Regions from separate parts of the Pantoea sp. X-Soil-TKNS-1207 genome, predicted to be linked through region 1. Evidence: riboswitches for the same ligand, from Rfam matches in the RefSeq annotation. Region 1 holds a riboswitch; each other region holds the start of a gene.
The links. Region 1 has a riboswitch for thiamine pyrophosphate ahead of thiB (thiamine ABC transporter substrate binding subunit). Riboswitches for the same ligand answer to the same signal wherever they lie in the genome.

Region 1 (4,881 bases):
GAGGCCGCTACCCGCGGCACCGAGGGCAAGGTGCGCCAGATCAGCAGCATACTGAGCAGAAAAATCACCGCCGCAACCACAAACAACGTTACAAAGCCGTAGTTCAGCGCCAGCGCGAACGACAGCGGCGGGCCGATCACCCACGCCAGCGACAGCTGCGCGCGCATCACCGAGCTGAACATCACCACTTCACGCGCCGACTGGTCGGCATACTCGCGCGCCAGAGCAAAAATCTGCGGAATCGACACGCTCGCCAGCGCCGACAGCAGCACGCCGAGGGTAATCAGCGTCAGGTAGTGGCGATTGAAGGCGAACAGCAGCGCATTGAATACCGCCATCAGGCAGCAAAACAGGATCAGCTTACGGCGGTCGCCCTGGTTGTCGGAGCGTTTCGCCACCAGCAGGCTGATAACGATGCCGGCGATGGCATTGACGGTAAAAAAGATGCCGACCCAGAACGGACGCGCCTGCACCTCGCGCGTCAGAAACAGGCTGAGCGTCGGGGCCTGTAGCGCACCGGCCACACCCATCATAAAAGAGACAGCCATAAAGGCCAGGTAAACCGGGTTGGCGCGGCGTTGACGCGTTAACAGCGATTTCATACTGAAATCCCTTTGCGGATGAAAGCGGACAACAAAAAAGAGGGTAGAAGATTTCACAGCAAAACGAAAAAAGCCAGCAGAGAAAACACTGCTGGCGGGGAAATTGCACCCTACTCAGAAAAGGTTCCACGTCGGCGGAACCGCTGGCAGAGCGCCATTCATGACTGAATGCCTCCCGCTCTTCCATTACCCTCCACTATGCCTCTAATATGAGGCAGGAAAAACAGAGCGATTACGAGAAGGAGTTCCCCTTTTATGTCCTCTTCACGGCTGCAACAGCAATTTATCCGCTTGTGGCAAAACTGTCAGGGCCAGGATCAGGAAACCACGCTGAACGAACTGGCGGAGTTGCTGCACTGCTCGCGCCGCCATATGCGCAACCTGCTGAATGCGATGCAGGAGGCGGGCTGGTTAATCTGGCAGGCGGAGGCCGGGCGCGGCAAGCGTTCCCTGCTCAGCTTCTGCTACACCGGCCTGGCGCTCCAGCAGCAGCGCGCCGAAGATCTGCTGGAGCAGGATCGTATCGATCAGCTGGTGCAGCTGGTCGGCGATAAAAATCAGGTGCGGCAAATGATCGCTGCCCATCTGGGCCGCAGCTTCCGTCAGGGCAAACATATTCTGCGCGTACTTTATTACCGTCCGCTGCCCAATCTGCTGCCCGGCTCCCCTCTGCGGCGTTCGGAAACCCATCTGGCGCGACAAATCTTCAGCGGCCTGACGCGGGTAAATGAGGAAAAGGGGGAAATCGAACCCGATATCGCCCACCACTGGCAACAAACCTCGCCGCTGCACTGGCGCTTCTTCCTGCGCCCGGCAATTCGTTTTCATCACGGTCGCGAGCTGGAGATGGCCGACGTGATCAGCACGCTGGAGCGCGTGCGCAGCCAGCCGTTGTTTTCCCATATCACCGCGCTGCACTCCTCCGCTCCCTGGACGCTGGATATCCAGCTCAGCCAGCCCGACAACTGGCTACCCTGGCTGCTCGGCAGCGTCAGCGCCATGATCCTGCCGCGTGAATGGCAAACCCTGCGCGACTTCGCCCGCCAGCCTATCGGCACCGGTCCATACAGCGTGGTACGCAACCAGCAAAGCCAGCTGAAGATCGCCGCCTTCGATGACTACTTCGGCTATCGCGCGCTGATCGACGATGTGTCGATCTGGGTGCTGCCGGAAATCAGCGACGAACTGGTGTATGCCGGGGTGAAGCTGCAAGGGGAAACCGCCGATGAGAAATCGGAGGAGAGTCGGCTGGAGGAAGGATGTTACTTCCTGCTGTATGACCAGCGTTCAGAAAAAGGCCGCGACGCCCATTTCCGCCGCTGGGTCAGCTATCTGTTCAACCCCATCGCGTTGCTGAGTCACGCAGGCGTCGGCTATCAACGCTACTGGTTCCCGGCCTATGGCCTGCTGCCGCGCTGGCACCATCGCCGCGACCTGACCTCGGTCAGCAAACCGGAAAACCTGAAGCAGCTCACCATCAGCTGGTACAGCCATCATGTGGAGCACGAAGGCATCGCCAACGCGCTGCGCCCCCTGCTGGCGCAACAGGGCGTCGAGCTGATCACCCGCGAACTGAGCTATGAAGAGTGGTTTAACGGCGAGGGCGAGAGCGATATCTGGCTGGGCAGCGTCAACTTCACCCTGCCGCTGGATTACTCGTTATTCGCCCAACTCTACGAACTGCCGCTGATGCACCACTGTATCCCGATCGACTGGGAAGAGGCGGCGGCTCGCTGGCGCGAAAAGACGCTGCCCCTTGCCGAATGGAGTAAGCAGCTGGTGGATAGCGATAACCTGCATCCGCTGTTCCATCACTGGTTATTACTGGAAGGTCAGCGCAGTATGCGCGGCGTGCGAATGAACACCCTCGGCTGGTTTGATTTTAAATCCGCCTGGTTTGCGCCACCGGAGCTGTGAACCTTTCACCCTGACCCGGAAATGTCTAGAATGAGCCGTTCTCAACGGGGTGCCCGGCGTTATAGGGGCTGAGAGAGACCCGTCGAACCTGATCCGGCTAATACCGGCGTAGGGATTTGAGATGCCTCACTGCTCAGATCCTTTGCGACTCAACCTTATCTTCTCCTCAAGGAGCGCAAAGTGTTAAACAAAGTTCTGCCCGTGCTGTTGCTGGTCTCCGCCCCGGTGCTTGCCGCCAAACCCGTGCTTACCGTCTACACCTACGACTCCTTCTCCGCTGACTGGGGTCCTGGTCCGGCGGTGAAAAAAGCCTTTGAAGCGCAGTGCGGCTGCGAACTGAAATACGTGGCGCTGGAAGATGGTGTGTCGCTGCTGAATCGCGTACGGATGGAAGGCAAAAACAGCAAAGCGGATATCGTGCTGGGCCTCGACAACAACCTGGTGCAGGCTGCGGAAAAAACCGGCCTGTTCGCCAAAAGCCCGGTTGATACCCAGGCGCTGCAACTGCCGGGCGGCTGGCACAACGACACCTTTATTCCGTTCGACTACGGCTACTTCGCCTTCGTCTACGATAAAAACAAGCTGAAGAACCCGCCGAAAAGCCTGAAAGAACTGGTCGAAAGCCCGGAAAAATGGCGCGTTATCTATGAAGATCCGCGCACCAGCACGCCGGGCCTTGGCCTGCTGCTGTGGATGCAAAAGGTCTATGGCGATAAGTCAGCGGATGCCTGGCAGAAGCTGGCGCAGAAAACCGTCACCGTCACCAAGGGCTGGAGCGAAGCCTATGGCCTGTTTCTGAAAGGGGAAAGCGATCTGGTGCTGAGCTACACCACCTCTCCGGCGTATCACATCATTGAAGAGAAGAAAGATAACTACGCCGCGGCGCCGTTCAGCGAAGGCCATTATTTGCAGGTCGAAGTGGCGGCCCAGCTCGCCAGCAGCAAGCAACCGCAGCTGGCGCAGCAGTTTATGCAATTTATGGTCTCCCCGGCTTTCCAGCAGACCATCCCGACCGGCAACTGGATGTATCCGGTGATTAAGAGCGACCTGCCTGCGGGATATCAGGCATTGAACGTGCCGCAAACCGCGCTGCAATATAGCCCGGCCGAGGTGGCCGAACATAGCAAAGCCTGGATCAGTGCATGGCAACGCGCCGTCAGCCGTTAATCCCCGGCTGGCTGTTACCCGGCAGCTTCACCGCGCTGTTGCTGTGCGCGGTGGCGCTGCTGGCTTTTGGCGCCTTGCTGATGTCAGCGCCGATTGGCGACTGGCGCAGCCTGCTTGCCGACAGCTATCTGCACCATGTGCTGGCCTTCTCTTTCTGGCAGGCGTGGCTGTCGGCGCTGCTCTCGGTGCTGCCCGCGATCCCGCTGGCACGCGCGCTGTACCGGCGGCGTTTTCCCGGTCGTAACCTGCTGCTGCGCCTGTGCGCCATGACGCTGGTGTTACCGGTGCTGGTGGCGGTCTTCGGCCTGCTGAGCGTGTATGGCCGCACCGGTTGGCTGGCGCAGTTGTGCGCCATGCTGGGGATCAACTATCACTTCTCGCCCTATGGCTTGCACGGCATTCTGCTGGCGCATGTGTTTTTCAATCTGCCGCTGGCGACACGGATGTTATTGCAGGCGCTGGAAAGCATTCCGGGCGAGCAACGCCAGCTGGCGGCCCAGCTCGGTTTACGCGGCTGGAATCTGTTCCGCCTGCTGGAGTGGCCGTGGCTGCGGCGGCAGATTCTGCCCACCGCGGCGCTGATTTTTATGCTGTGCTTTGCCAGTTTCGCCACCGTGCTGGCACTGGGCGGCGGCCCGCAGGCCACCACGCTGGAGCTGGCGATTTATCAGGCGCTGAACTTTGATTACGATCCTGGCCGCGCGGCGCTGCTGGCGTTGCTCCAGCTGGGTTGCTGCCTGCTGCTGGTGCTGCTAAGCCAGCGCTTCAGCAAGGCGATTCCGGCGGGCAGCCAGCAAATACGCGGCTGGCGCGACCCGCAGGATGGCTGGCGGGCGCGCCTCAGCGATACGCTGTTGATTGGCCTGGCGTTATTGCTGTTGCTGCCGCCGCTGCTGGCGGTAGTGGCGGATGGGCTGCGGGGCGGCGTGGCCGGGGCGCTGCAACAACCGGCCCTGTGGCAGGCCACCCTGACGTCGCTGCGCATTGCCATCGGCGCAGGCGTGCTGTGCGTGGTGCTGACGATGATGCTGCTATGGAGCAGTCGCGAACTGCGCCAGCGCCATAAAATCATCCCGGCGCAGGCGATGGAGCTGAGCGGCATGTTGATCCTCGCGATGCCGGGTATTGTGCTGGCCAGCGGCTTTTTCCTGCTATTCAACGCCACCGTTGGCCTGCCGCAATCCGCCGATGGACT
Region 2 (4,881 bases), 2.1 Mb from region 1:
CTGGCGTGGTAATCCACCCCGTCTTTCTTAAAGTCATTGTTGCGCAGGTAGGCCCACAGCACCGTCACCATACCCAGCTCATGGGCGCGTTCAAACGCGGCGGAGATCTCCTCAATCTGGCGACGTGACTGCTCTGAACCGAAATAGATGGTGGCACCGACCGCAATCGCGCCCATATTGAACGCCTGTTCAACGCTGGCGTAGAGCGTCTGGTCGTACTGCGTGGGATAGCTCAGCGTCTCGTTATGGTTCAGTTTCACCATAAACGGAATTTTGTGTGCGTAGCGGCGCGCCACCGAAGCCAGTACGCCGTAGGTTGAGGCCACGCAGTTGCAGCCCGCTTCAATCGCCAGCTCAACAATGTTTTTCGGATCGAAGTAGTGTGGGTTGGCCGCAAAGGAAGCGCCCGCTGAGTGCTCCACGCCCTGATCGACCGGCAGAATCGACAAATAACCGGTCCCTGCCAGCCGGCCGGTGTTGTAGAGGGTTTGCATATTACGTAAAACCACAGGAGAACGATTGTTGTCGGTCATTACGCGATCAACATAATCCGCGCCCGGTAAATAAAGGCTTTCCGCTGGAATGGTCATGCAGCGATGTTGAAGAAGGCTGTCCGCCTCTTTGCCCAATAACTGAACGATGTCCGTCATGTTAACTCCTGATTAATGGCTGGATTGGAGCCGACACCTGTCGACTCACCCCCAACAGCCTGGACCGAAACCCGCCAGGCTGGCAAATTGCTGACTCCATTTTTCAGACGGATTCGCAGGAAAAAATTGGCAATCCGCGGCGTCCTACCACCAGCGATGAAAATGGTGCACCGGGCCGATGCCTTTCCCTACCTCAAGAGAATCGGCGTGCAGCAACGCCTGTTGCAGCCAGGCTTTGGCCTCCGCCACCGTTGCTGCCCAGTCCTCGTGGCGCGGACGCAGCGCGGCCAGCGCCGCCGAGAGCGTACAACCGGTGCCGTGGGTATGACGGGTGTTTACGCGCGCCGCGGTAAAACGCTGACGTCCGCTGCGGGTGATCAGCCAGTCCGGGCTTTCCGCATCACTCAGATGTCCTCCCTTCATTAGTACCGCTTCACAGCCGAGGTCCAGCAGCGCATCGCCCTGCATCAACATGGTTTTCTCATCCTGCGCCATGCTGCGGCCTAACAACGCGGCAGCCTCCGGCAGATTCGGCGTGATCAGTGAAACCTGGGGCAACAGCAACTCACGAATGCTGGCGACCGCATCCGGCGACAGCAGCGGATCGCCGCTTTTGGCGAGCATCACCGTGTCCAGCACCACGAACGGCAGGCTGGCACGCTTCAGCTTATCGGCCACCACCTCCACCACGGCGGTTTCCGCCAGCATCCCGATTTTGGCACTGTCGATGCGCACATCGTCCAGCACCGAATCCAGTTGCGCGCCAACAAAATCCGGTTCGATGCGATAGACCGACTGCACGCCGCAGGTATTCTGCGCCACCAGCGCGGTGATCACGCTGGTGCCGTAGGCGCTGAGCGCTGAAAACGTTTTGAGGTCGGCCTGAATACCCGCGCCGCCGCTGGGGTCGGTACCGGCAATGGTGAGTGCGTTGATACGTTTCATAGCGCCTCCTCCAGTGTCCAAAGCCCATCAAGGAAAGCGGCGACAAAGCTGCCCGGCCCCTGCGCCTGCTGCGCGGCGCGTTCACCCGCCAGCGACATCACGCGGCAGGCAGCGGCCACATGTTGCAGGCGGTCGCCCGGCAGGCTGGTAAACGCCGCTACCACCGCAGACAGCGCACAGCCGGTACCCACAACCCGTGTCATCAGCGGGCTGCCTCCGGGGATCGCGAAGGTGCGCGAGCCGTCGGTGACGTAATCCACCTCGCCGGTCACCGCCACGATGCTGTGATAGTCACGCGCCAGCTGCTGCGCCGCGCTGAGCGCCGCATCCGCCTGATGCAGGCTGTCGACGCCGCGCCCGCCCGCGGCCTGGTTCGCCAGCGCAAGAATTTCCGAGGCGTTGCCGCGAATGGCTGCGGGTTGCTGACTCAGCAGATGCTGACAGAATTCGGTGCGCAGCGTGAGTGCGCCCACCGCCACCGGATCGAGCGTCCAGGGCGTAGCGGCGTTATTGGCGGCCAGCACGGCAGCCTGCATCGCGTCCCGGCGATCGCGGGTCAGCGTCCCTACGTTGATCAAAAGAGCATCGGCAAAGCCACTGAACTGCGCGGCTTCGTCAGCGTCGATGACCATCGCCGGTGAGGCGCGCAGCGCCAGCAGCACATTGGCGGTAAAGGTTTGCACGACGTCATTGGTCATGCAGTGGACCAGCGGTGCGTCCTGACGGAGTCGTTGCAGAGAGTGCGCGAGCTGCGCGGGGGGAAGAAGGTCAGGCTGTTTCATAAGGCTCCCAACCGGCGATCAAGAAGGCGAATGCGGTCAGGCATCTGACTTCCCTACGCTGGCATTATCCAGTTCAGGTCAACGGGTGTATCTCAGCCTTTTCCTTGCGGAAAGCGGCACCCCGAGTCGTGAGTAACGTTCATTACATCCCGCCAGCATACGGGAAGTCGCGCCAGCCAGGCAATAAAAAAACCCCGTAAAACGGGGTTAGTTAGGTGTGTCTTACCTGAAAGTCATTTGCGCAGATATTGCTTAACTTTTTCCGTGCCATTCCCTACGTTTGCCACTGCGGTGCGAAGTTCTGATGCGGTTACTTCCAGGGTCTTAGTCCAGTATTCGACCTCCCAGGTTTCACTAAGACTAATAAAGCGCGTGTCTTCCGGTTGTCTTCTCTTTAAATCATCAGCCATTTTGCAGCTCCTGAGGTTAATGTTGAAAACATGACGATCGCCAACTTACCTGCTCGCTTTAGCAAAGGAAGTTAGCGGTTTGTTCCTGCATTACGTCCCCCCCTTCAGACCTGGAGCCAGCATCGCGCTGGCTCCAGGCAAAAATCCTAGACAATATACGCACCCAGATCAAGGTGCAGTCATTGAACTTAAGTATAGTAATCGAGCATTTTGACTCTTCTGTGCTGGCCTGATCACCGCCACCTTTGTCTGAATGATACGCGTAAACCTATGCCTTCCCACAAACTGGTTACAAACTCAACATTCACGTAACTATATGATGAAGAAAGATTAAAATCCTTATTTTGCGTGTCGTGTCATAAATTGTAATAAACGTCATTGATAATTCGCGCCGCGAAAAATAGCATCACGCCACTGGTTACATTAAGTAACAGTTACGGAAAATAATCGTCACTAAGGGAATTATCACGGAGGATTCACCATGCGCAGGATTATTCGCACGCCGCTCTCTGCGGCCATTGCCACCACCCTCTTCGCCACAACCTTCATCCCCGCTACGCCAGCTCTGGCACAAGGTTTCATTGATGACTCCTCGCTTAACGGCGCACTCTATTACTGGCAACGCCAGCGCGATCGCAAAGAGATGGACCCGCAGGAAGGTAAGTACGGCCAGTACGACGCCAACCTGCACCACGCCTCTGCCAATGCCAGCCTCGATTTTTCGTCTGGCTATCTGGCGAATTTCATCGGTCTCGATCTCGCCGCTTATGGAGCCCTGGAGCTGACCAACGGTGGCCCGGCGGCACCGAACGAAATTGGCTTCAGCAATGCACGCACCCGCTGGGATGAGCAGTGGACTGGCGATAAAAATGGCGCCAGCCTGTATAAAGCCGCACTAAAAACCCAATGGCAGGACTACTGGTTGCGCGCAGGTTATCTGCAACCGACCGGCCAGACGCTACTGGCATCGCACTGGGGCTTCCTGCCGGGCACCTATCGTGGCGTGGAAACCGGTGCCGCCTTTGATTTTAACGATGCCGGCGCCCTCTCCTTCTCATGGATGTGGACGGATCAGTACAAAGCGCCCTGGTATCAGCATATGTACAACTTCCGCAAAGCCGATGGCGTGACCGATATCCCATGGCTGCAATCGTTCGGTGCGAAATACGACTTTAAGAACCATCTGGTGCTGGAAGGCGCGTATGGCCAGGCGGCGAATTATATGGACCAGTACTTCGCCAAAGCCTCGTGGCAGTTGCCGCTGGCAGGCCAACCGCTGCGCACCAGCTATCAATTCTACGGCGCGCAGGATCGTGAACGCGGCGGTGCCAGCAGCGTCAACGATGTCTACGACGGGTTAGCCTGGTTGCAGGCCATGACGTTTGGCTACACCCTCGGCGCTTTTGATTTCCGCCTCGAAGGTACCTGGGTTAAAGCCGAAGGCAATCAGGGCTTTTTCCTGCAACGCATGACGCCGCCTTATGCCAGCTCGAACGGTCGCCTGGATGTATGGTGGGATTCACGTTCCGACTGGAACGCCAATGGCGAGAAAGCGCTATTTGCGGGGGTGATGGTTGATCTCGCCAACTGGCAATTGCCCGGCTGGCAGGCTGGCGGGTCCTACGCTTACGGCTGGGATGCGAAACCCTCGACCAATCCCCTCTATAACCAGCAGCAACGCCTGACAGAATCCGCCTGGAGCCTCGACCTGGTGTATACGCTGCAGGAAGGCCGCGCCAAAGACACCATGTTCAAACTGCATTACACCCAATATGACAACCACAGCAATCTGCCCAGTTTCAGCGGTGGTTACGGCAATATTTTCCAGGACGAGAAAGACATTAAATTTATGGTCATCGCCCCCTTTACCCTGTTCTGACCCTCAGCTGGCAGGTGCCAGTTCAAGTCATCCGTGCATAAGGATCACAGCATGAAAAAGTTACAATTAAGTCTTCTGGCGCTTAGCGTGATGGGCCTGAGTGCCTGCACCTCGGTGCCGCAAAGTCAGCAGGAGGTGGTCGATCAAATCAGCCAGTTTGGCGTGCAATACCAGGTTACCGATAATCAGGCCGCCAGCCACGGTGTGGACTGCGC
Region 3 (4,881 bases), on a different replicon from region 1:
GGTGCGCAGCGCCCAGTAGGAAATAATGGTGGTCGCCAGATACAAAATCGCGTTGATGGCCAGCAGATCATCGCCCAGCGTATCTTCACGTCTTAAGGCGGTAATGACCTGAAAAATACCGATGACCGTGACACAGACGCCGACCATGCCTGCTGATGCTGCAAAAATGTGTACACAAATATCTTCGTCAAGCTTGCTACTGCTTTTCGGTTTGAGCATCACAGTCTCCGGAAAATCCGCTGTCCGCGATTACTGTAGCCTGCTTTAAGCGGATGACAAACCAGCCACTAAACCTGCCGTGCCGTTGCGCCTTCAGTTCATCACCAGCCCGCCATCCACATACAGGGTTTGTCCGGTAACAAACTCGCTCCAGTCCGAGGCGAGAAACAGAACCGGCCCGGTGATATCTTCCGCGCGGGCAATGCGTCGCAGCGGCGTCTGTTCCGTCAGCGCAGCGCGGACATCTTCCCGGGTTAATCGGCTCGCATCGGTAGGATAGACCAGCCCTGGCGCCACGCAGTTGACACGAATGCCGAGCGGCCCCAGCTCGGTGGCCAGCGTGCGGCTGAAACCCATCAGGGCAGCTTTCGCCGTTACGTAATCATGGTAGGGAACCGAAGGACGGGCAACCAGATCGCTGCTCAGATTGACGATGCTCCCGCGTGCGCGTGCGCGCATCAACGGCAACGCCGCCTGGCATACATGATATGCGGCCCTGACGGAACCCTCGAACTGGCTCTGGTAGCCTGCCCAGGGCGTTTCCCAGAAACGCAGGCGGTTATCGGTATCGAAGACGTAGGGGGAAAATGCGTTGTTGATCACCGCATCGAGGCGGCCCGTCGCGTCGACAATGCGCGCCATCATCTGCGCAACCTGTTCTTCCGAGGTCACATCGGCAGCCAGCGCCAGTGCCTCGCCGCCCAGCGCCCGGCAGTCATCCACCACCGCTGCCGCTGCGGTGGCGCTTTGCCGATAATTCACGACGACAAAGGCCCCTTCTGCGGCAAAGGCGCGGGCAATCGCTGCGCCAATGCCCCGACTCGCACCGGTGACGAGAATGGTACGTTCTCTGAACTTCATTAAAACACCTCCTGGGGGGGATAGTCAGTCTGCATAGGGGGCAAACCCCTCGGCAGCCGCTTCCGCCGCCTGTTCAATTCCGGTTATGGTGACGAGATCGAGCAGGCTGAAACGGCCATCATGATGCCAGCCCGCTTCAGGCGACGTCATTTCACCCAACGCGGCAATGCGCGTGACGCCAGCCTGGCCCAGCAGGACGGAGAGGCGAAACAGTTCTTCCGGCGCTGCGGCCACGCCCGCCGTCTGGAGAAAATCACGCTGCGGCGCAACCAGCGCAACGGCGTCGTCCAGGGTGTCGACCGGGACAATTTTCAGGGTGCGTCCCAGCGCTGCGGGAGACAACGCTTCCGGCTCCGCGACGCACACCACCGCCCAGCCGTCAGCCGGGTCGCCAAACAGCGTAGCGTCACCGGCCAGCGCGCGCATCTCTTCGCCATTGCGCCAGGCGGCGAGGCTATTCATCTCCGCCATCGACAGCGGACGACGGGGATGGCGATGCGCCAGGGCGCTAAGTTCATGGGCAAGATAGGCGGCGAATTCGTCGGGTGAGACCTTGCCGCCACGTTCCACAAACACCATCTGGGGTGAATAGCAACCGGCCTGGTCGTAACGCATCACGTCAAATGCCACCCGGCGGGCCAGCGCCGCGCCCTTGCGGCTATCCAGCGCCATCCGTGACACCATGCCGAAGCTGATTTTGTGGCCGTGGGGCAGAAAACGTGTGGTCACCGGCAGACGCTGTTGAATGGCGGCCAGCGTACGATTCCCGCCATAGGCGAGCACCACATCGGCCTGGCTGAACCAGTTGTTCTCTGCCTCGGCATCGCCGCCCTTCCACCACACCACGGCGAGGCATTCACCGAGTTGCGGATCGATCTCTGCCAGCAGCTGAGCGAACCAGCCCGCCATCAGCGGCTCGCTCCCCGGCAGTTTGCCCAGGGTCCCGGCTTTGACTAGCAGGCCGCAAATCAGGCTCCAGAGCGGCAGACCCGGCACATTGCCGGCCCAGATATGCAGCAGCAGCTCCGGGCCGAAAGCCCTGGCGAAACCACCGCTGGGCCGTGGCTGGAAATCATCAAGGATCTGCGGATCGGCGAAATCTTCTGACAAAAAGCGCTTCAGCTGGGGCTGGCGGAAGGTTTTGAGGTAGCCGGTCAGGCCGAGCCGGACCATCTCGGCATCGTAGCCGGTGACGATCGGCAACAGCCGCTCAGCCCGGATACGCAGCGGATGGCGGCGATCGAGCAGTCGCGCCACCGCCTCGTCAATGATGGCGATGATACGCGCTACGCTCAGCGTGCGCAGATAAGCGCGGGCATTGGTACGGATACGCGCGGCCAGCCCGGCGATCTGATCAGCATTTAATTCCGGTACAGCGACGACGAGGCTCTCCCCCCGGTGGCTAAAGTTCAGTTCGCGCCACTGCACCTCGCTGGCGGCGAGGCCCGGCAGATAGCCGGCGACCTCTTTCACCGTTTCGCCTGCGCAGCGCTGAGAAATTCATCCATCGCCAGCGAGCAGCCTTTCGCATCGGCACCGGCAACCCGACCCAGCAGCTGGAAGCCGCCGGGAACTGCGACGCCGGCATCTTCCGTCAGCATCGCGGCAACCGGGTTGAAATGGGCCAGATCGTGATGGACCAGCACTCCGAGGGTGCCATCGGGCACGTCATCGCCGGTAAGCGGATTGACCACCCTGGTGCGGATCCAGTGAGGCCCGGATTTAACCGGCGGGTAAACGGCGTTGCCCGAGTCATAAAACTGCGTGCTGAGTTCGGTCATCCCGTACATGTTGATGCAGTCCGTAGGCGGGACGCCAAACGCCTCTGTCAGCGCGGGGTAAAATTCCTTTGCCCCGATCTCGCGCGACTGGCCTTTAAATCCCCCGGTATCCAGCAGGCGGCTGCCCTGCGGCAGGGTGAAACGACGTCCCTGACGCTGCATTTCATCAAGCAAATGGACAAAGCTGTAGCTCGCGCCCAGCAGCGCATAGGGTTCTCCGCTGGCCTCCGCCCGTTCAAGCGCGGCGAACACCCGCGCTATATCGAGGCCGTCAGCGCCAATCATCACCTCGCTGCCGGGCAGGCCAAATTCCTGCATCGCCAGCGCGAGATAATGTGCCAGCGATGAGTTCGGCATGGCCGCCTTATCAGGGAACAGGATGCCCATGCGGATCCGCTCTCGCCCCGCCATAAAGCGCTGACGGAAATTCAGGATCATCGACCGATCGTAGACGGCCAGCGTGGGATGGTAGCTGCATCCCCTGCGGGTTCCGGTTGTGCCGCTGGTCATAAACACATGCGGGATCTCTTCCACCGGGCGGCAGCTCAGGGTCAGATCTTTAAAGGCAGAGAGGGGAACGGCGGGAATTTTTCGCCAGGTTTTTACCGTCAGCGGCGTGCGTCCGCGCTGGATCGCAAAACGGCGATAGAAGGGATTGTGTTCGAATTGATACGCGAAGATAGCCAGTGCCAGCCGGTTGAAATCGTCGTCTGTGGTCTCTGCGCGCTGAAGGAATTCCAGCAATGCTGCGATAATTGCCGCTTCGGTCATGTCCGTGTCCATCTTTGCGATTGCAAATACTCTCAGGCAACGCCTTAAGAGCGCGATCTGTCCGCTGAAAAGCACAAAGATGGAAAAAAGGGCGTGTGGTCACCCCATGTCCCGCATCCCTACGCCGGTATTAGCCGGATCAGGTTCGGAGGGTCACTACGTTGCCCGGACACCATTCAGGCAGGTAGAATCTCAGCCCCCTAGCAGGGCACCCCTTGGAACAAGCCGCAGTCTAGGACGTTGCCAGACAGGGTGTCAAGCACCCTTCTTTCCCCAAATTGTTAGCGCCTTCACCCACTTCGGCCCTGCCGCAGTGGTAGAATTTTCGCGATGGAATAATGACAGCGGGACATCAGGATGATGAAAAAAAGCACGCCTACACCGCATGATACGGTGTTTAAGACCTTCCTCTCACACCCGCATACCGCGCGGGATTTTATGATGCTGCACCTGCCACCGGCGCTGCTGGATATCTGCGATCTGTCAACGCTGAAGCTGGAATCGGGCAGCTTTGTCGAAGATGATCTGCGCCCCTATTACAGCGATGTGCTTTACTCGCTCAGAACCGGACGCGGCGACGGCTATATTCATGTGCTGATCGAGCATCAAAGTTCACCGGACAAACATATGGCGTTTCGACTGATGCGCTATGCGATTGCCGCGATGCAGCAGCATCTGGATGCCGGACATAAAAAGCTGCCGTTAGTGATACCGGTGTTGTTTTATCAGGGAAAACGCAGCCCTTACCCCTACCCGGTTAACTGGCTGGAGCTGTTTAGCGAACCAGAATTGGCCGCAGGGCTATACAGTGATGATTTTCCGCTGGTTGACATCACGGTGATACCCGACGATGAAATCATGCAGCATCGCAGTATGGCCGCCCTGACCCTGTTGCAGAAGCATATCCGCCATCGCAACCTGGCAGAACTGGTTGAACAGCTGGCGTTGCTGATGCTGAACGAATTTATGACCGGACAGCAAATGCGCGGGCTGGTAAACTACATGCTACAGGTAGGCGAAACGCCCGATGCAGAAACCTTTATTCGCGAACTGGCGCGACGCGTACCCCAGCATGAGGACGAACTTATGACTATCGCACAGCAACTTGAGCAGAAAGGTATCGAGAAAGGCCTTCAGCAAGGTAAACAGCTTGGTGCGCTTGAGACCAGACTCGAGATCGCCCGGACTCTGCTCGACAACGGTCAGGACTGGATGTCAGTGATGAGAATGACAGGCCTGTCTGAGAGCG
Region 4 (4,881 bases), 490 kb from region 1:
TGATCTTCCCAGCGAAACTCAAAACGCGCTTTCGACATCGCGTTATCGCGGATCTGCGCGCCAGGATGGCCTTTGGCCAGATCGGCGGCATGGGCGGCGATTTTGTAGGTAATCAGCCCCTGTTTGACATCTTCCTTATTCGGCAGACCCAGATGCTCCTTCGGTGTGACATAACACAGCATCGCGCAGCCGAACCAGCCAATCATCGCGGCACCAATGCCGGAGGTGAAATGGTCGTAGCCGGGCGCGATATCGGTGGTGAGCGGTCCGAGGGTATAAAAAGGGGCTTCGTGGCAATGCTCCAGCTGTTCAGTCATATTGCGGCGAATCATCTGCATCGGCACATGGCCCGGACCTTCAATCATCACCTGCACGTCATATTCCCAGGCGATTTTCGTCAGCTCGCCCAGCGTATGCAGTTCCGCAAACTGCGCTTCATCGTTGGCATCCTGGATGGAACCCGGACGCAGACCATCGCCCAGCGACAGCGCCACATCATAGGCGGCGCAGATCTCGCAGATCTCACGGAAGTGCAGGTAGAGAAAACTTTCCTGATGATGCGACAGGCACCACTTCGCCATAATCGAGCCGCCGCGCGACACAATGCCGGTCAGGCGCTTTGCCGTCATCGGTACGTAGCGCAGCAGCACACCGGCGTGAATGGTGAAGTAATCCACGCCCTGTTCCGCCTGCTCCAGCAAGGTATCACGGAAGATTTCCCAGTTGAGGTCTTCGGCGACGCCATTCACCTTCTCCAGCGCCTGGTAAATCGGTACGGTGCCAATCGGCACCGGGCTGTTACGCAAAATCCATTCGCGCGTTTCATGGATATAGCGTCCGGTCGAGAGATCCATCACGGTATCGGCACCCCAGCGGGTCGACCACACCAGCTTTTCCACCTCCTCTTCAATCGAGGAACTGACGGCGGAGTTGCCGATATTGGCATTCACCTTCACCAGAAAGTTACGGCCAATGATCATCGGCTCAGATTCAGGATGGTTGATGTTGGACGGGATGATGGCGCGACCCGCGGCGACCTCCTCGCGAACAAATTCCGCGGTGATATTTTCCGGCAGATGCGCGCCAAAGCTGTGACCGGGATGCTGTTGCAGCAGCACTTCGCCGCGGATGCGCTCACGGCCCATGTTTTCACGCAGCGCGATAAATTCCATCTCCGGCGTGATGATGCCCTGACGCGCGTAGTGCAGCTGGGTAACGCGACGCCCGGCTTTGGCGCGGCGCGGCTGGGGCAAATGTTCAAAACGCAGGTGATCCAGTCCTTCATCCGCCAGTCGTTGCTGGGTATAGCTGGAGCTGAGCTGGTCGATGGTTTCGCTGTCGCCACGTTCGGCGATCCAGTGCGCGCGCAGTTTTTCCAGACCCTGATGTACATCGATGGTTGCTGCCGGATCGCCATAGGCACCGGCGGTGTCATACACCGGGACTGCTTCGTTCTCTTCGTACTGCGGATGGTCTTTGCTGCCGCCGATCAGGGTTGGGCTGAGCTGGATTTCGCGCATCGGTACGCGAATATCAGGGCGATTGCCGGTGATCCAGATGCGTTGGGAATTGGGAAACGCGGTTCCCTGGAGGGAATCGATAAACGCCTGCGCCTGGGCGCGCTGTTCACGACGAGAGGTTTTTGCAACAGACATAGCAAGTTTCCTGTAAATGATGGAAGTTGCTTGTCCGGAGTCCGGAATGAGTAACAGAAGCGGTGCGGGCACCGTGCTGATGATGTTTACTCTTGTTCCCTTCGCAGGTTCTAACCTGATCAGGTTCCGCGGATCCCGAATTAACGGTCTCAGCCCAGATGGGCACTCCGACAAGATCATGTTTTACGCTGTAACCGCAAAACAATAAAGCCCGCTCAGCATAGAGGGGCTTTTCGTGAATCACAAGTATTTTACAATTGCCCGTTTTACGCCGGACGGGCAACGATGCTCTCATTGGCAACCGGCGGATGTGCCAGCTGATTGTCCCATGCCAGATGCACCAGTTTGTCTTCCAGCGTAAAGCGCGACTCCAGCACTTCACCCACTTCAGACAGGGCCTGCTGGAACAGGGTGCAGTTATCGTCGGTGATCGCCTGCTGTAAATGACCATCGTACAGCTGCATCAGTCGCTCGGTATTGGCTTCCAGCGATGGATAAAGCTGTGCGGCAGCAATCATCGGGCTGTCGCCCTGCATCTCACTGATAATATGTTCATAAACGCTGAAATGACCGGAGGAAAGATAATCCACCAGGTTGTGGCAAAACGCATCCAGCGCCCGTTCATCCAGTGCGCTCATCGCGTCTTTCTTCGGCTTCATGCCAATTAACTGATAATAAGTCACCAGTAACTGACGACGCGCGTTTAGCCAGGAATCGACCAATTCATTACCGCCACCGACACGCTCGGTCAGGTTATCTAACTGGTTAAGCATACGTCGCTCCATTTGGGTATAGTTGTTGATTAACAAACCTGACATCAGCATTTCGGCGTACGAATTGACGCTAAGGATGACAATTTATATGCAACGTGAGATCTCAAGCGTAGACGCTGGCTGGTGGATTGTCAGCCATGAGCAAAAACTTTGGCTGCCGCAGGGGGAATTGCCGCACGGCACCGCGCAGCAGTTTGGTCTGGCAGGCAGCAACGGCATGGTCATTGGCGAGTGGCAGGGGGAGAGCGTCTGGCTGGTGCGTGAGAACCGTCCCGACAACATGGCGTCCGTTCGCCAGTTGATCGACGAAGATGTCGGCCTGTTTCAGCTCGCCGGCAGGGGAGTGCAGCTGGCGGAGTTCTACCGTTCGCATCGCTGGTGCGGCTATTGCGGCCATGAAATGCATCTGAGCAAACGTGAGTTCGCCTGCCTGTGCGGCCACTGTCGTGAACGTTATTACCCGCAAATCGCGCCCTGCATCATTGTGGCGATTCGCCGCGGCGATGAAATTTTGCTGGCTAACCATGCCCGTCATCGCAACAACATCTACACCGTGCTGGCCGGATTTGTCGAAGTGGGCGAAACCCTTGAGCAGGCGGTGGCGCGTGAGGTGATGGAGGAGAGCAACGTACGGGTTAAAAACGTGCGTTATGTGACGTCGCAGCCGTGGCCGTTTCCCCATTCGCTGATGATGGCGTTTATGGCCGATTATGAAGGCGGCGAATTGCAACATGATGGCAAGGAGCTGCTGGACGCTGGCTGGTATCACTACGATGCGCTGCCATTACTACCGCCGCCGGGCACCGTGGCGCGGCGTTTGATTGAAGATACCGTTGCCCAGTGTCGCGCCAGCGCGACGTGAAAATGCTACACTGGCGCCCTGCAAGAAAGAGAGCCAATTATGAGTGAACTGAAGAACGATCGTTATCTGCGCGCCCTGTTACGTCAGCCGGTGGATATCACCCCGGTATGGATGATGCGACAAGCCGGGCGTTATCTGCCGGAATATAAAGCCACCCGTGCCGAAGCCGGTGACTTTATGTCGCTGTGTAAAAATGCTGAGCTGGCGTGCGAAGTCACGTTGCAACCGCTGCGCCGCTATGCGCTGGACGCGGCCATCCTCTTCAGCGATATCCTCACCATCCCCGATGCGATGGGGCTGGGGCTTTACTTTGAAACTGGCGAAGGCCCGCGTTTCTCGCACCCGATTACCTGCCGTGCCGATGTCGACAAACTGCCGGTGCCCGATCCGGAGCAGGAACTGGGTTATGTGATGAATGCGGTACGCACCATCCGGCATAACCTGAAAGGCGAAGTGCCGCTGATTGGCTTCTCCGGTAGCCCGTGGACGCTGGCGACCTATATGGTGGAAGGCGGCAGTAGCAAAGCCTTCACCAAAATCAAAAAGATGATGTACGCCGAGCCGCAGACGCTGCATCTGCTGCTGGATAAGCTCGCCGATAGCGTGATCCTTTACCTGAATGCGCAGATCAAAGCCGGTGCGCAGTCGATCATGGTGTTTGACACCTGGGGCGGCGTGCTGACCGGACGTGACTACCGCGAATTCTCGCTCTACTACATGCACAAAATCGTCGATAGCGTGCTGCATGAAAACGAAGGCCGCCGCGTGCCAGTTACCCTGTTCACCAAGGGTGGTGGGCAGTGGCTGGAAGCGATGGCGGAAACCGGTTGTGATGCGCTGGGTCTGGACTGGACCACCGATATCGCCGATGCCCGTCGTCGCGTTGGCCACAAGGTCGCGCTACAGGGCAATATGGATCCTTCCATGCTGTATGCGCCACCGGCGCGTATCGAACAGGAAGTTGCCGGGATCCTGGAAGGTTTCGGCGCAGGCGAAGGCCATGTCTTCAATCTCGGTCACGGTATCCATCAGGATGTTCCGCCTGAGCACGCCGGGGCCTTTGTTGAGGCGGTGCATCGTCTGTCCCGCCCTTATCATCAGGGCTAAGCATGGATTTGGCGGCGCTACGCACGGAACAGCAACAGCGCGCAGCTGACGTGGTGCGGCAGGACGATTTTGACGTGCTGCCGCCGCGTTTGATTGCCGGTGCCGATGTGGGTTTTGAACAGGGCGGCGAGGTGACACGCGCCGCGCTGGTGATTCTGGAATATCCCTCGTTACAGCTGGTGGAGCACCAGATTGCGCGCGTCAGCACCACCATGCCTTATATCCCCGGATTTTTGTCGTTCCGCGAAGTCCCCGCGCTGCTGGCCGCCTGGCAGCAACTCCATCATCAGCCCGATCTGTTATTTGTCGATGGCCACGGTATCGCGCATCCGCGTCGGCTCGGGGTGGCGGCGCATTTTGGCCTGCTGGTGGATGTACCCACCATCGGGGTGGCGAAGCGCCGTCTGTGCGGGAAATTTGCCGAGCTGGGTGAGGCGCCTGGCAGCCGCCAGCCGCTGCTGGATAAGAACGAGCAGCTTGGCTG

Region 2: it holds a riboswitch for thiamine pyrophosphate, as region 1 does, so the genes downstream of both, thiM (hydroxyethylthiazole kinase) here and thiB (thiamine ABC transporter substrate binding subunit) in region 1, are expected to answer to the same signal.
Region 3: it holds a riboswitch for thiamine pyrophosphate, as region 1 does, so the genes downstream of both, AC6I8V_RS24445 (LuxE/PaaK family acyltransferase) here and thiB (thiamine ABC transporter substrate binding subunit) in region 1, are expected to answer to the same signal.
Region 4: it holds a riboswitch for thiamine pyrophosphate, as region 1 does, so the genes downstream of both, thiC (phosphomethylpyrimidine synthase ThiC) here and thiB (thiamine ABC transporter substrate binding subunit) in region 1, are expected to answer to the same signal.

What each region holds. Positions count from the first base shown of each region.
Region 1 is NZ_AP035958.1:767,699-772,579, reverse strand. Features, by position in the region: gene AC6I8V_RS03450 (MFS transporter) at 1-602, opposite strand, end outside; gene sgrR (HTH-type transcriptional regulator SgrR) at 858-2,519, shown strand; TPP riboswitch at 2,555-2,652, shown strand; gene thiB (thiamine ABC transporter substrate binding subunit) at 2,700-3,686, shown strand; gene thiP (thiamine/thiamine pyrophosphate ABC transporter permease ThiP) at 3,662-4,881, shown strand, end outside.
Region 2 is NZ_AP035958.1:2,873,522-2,878,402, forward strand. Features, by position in the region: gene fbaB (class I fructose-bisphosphate aldolase) at 1-650, opposite strand, end outside; gene thiD (bifunctional hydroxymethylpyrimidine kinase/phosphomethylpyrimidine kinase) at 795-1,595, opposite strand; gene thiM (hydroxyethylthiazole kinase) at 1,592-2,377, opposite strand; TPP riboswitch at 2,411-2,511, opposite strand; gene AC6I8V_RS13455 (DUF3606 domain-containing protein) at 2,611-2,787, opposite strand; gene chiP (chitoporin ChiP) at 3,269-4,666, shown strand; gene AC6I8V_RS13465 (beta-N-acetylhexosaminidase) at 4,718-4,881, shown strand, end outside.
Region 3 is NZ_AP035960.1:258,125-263,005, reverse strand. Features, by position in the region: gene AC6I8V_RS24460 (hypothetical protein) at 1-219, opposite strand, end outside; gene AC6I8V_RS24455 (SDR family oxidoreductase) at 313-1,080, opposite strand; gene AC6I8V_RS24450 (acyl-CoA reductase) at 1,105-2,553, opposite strand; gene AC6I8V_RS24445 (LuxE/PaaK family acyltransferase) at 2,550-3,632, opposite strand; TPP riboswitch at 3,732-3,858, opposite strand; gene AC6I8V_RS24440 (Rpn family recombination-promoting nuclease/putative transposase) at 3,990-4,881, shown strand, end outside.
Region 4 is NZ_AP035958.1:274,518-279,398, forward strand. Features, by position in the region: gene thiC (phosphomethylpyrimidine synthase ThiC) at 1-1,655, opposite strand, end outside; TPP riboswitch at 1,735-1,835, opposite strand; gene rsd (sigma D regulator) at 1,922-2,428, opposite strand; gene nudC (NAD(+) diphosphatase) at 2,517-3,290, shown strand; gene hemE (uroporphyrinogen decarboxylase) at 3,330-4,397, shown strand; gene nfi (deoxyribonuclease V) at 4,400-4,881, shown strand, end outside.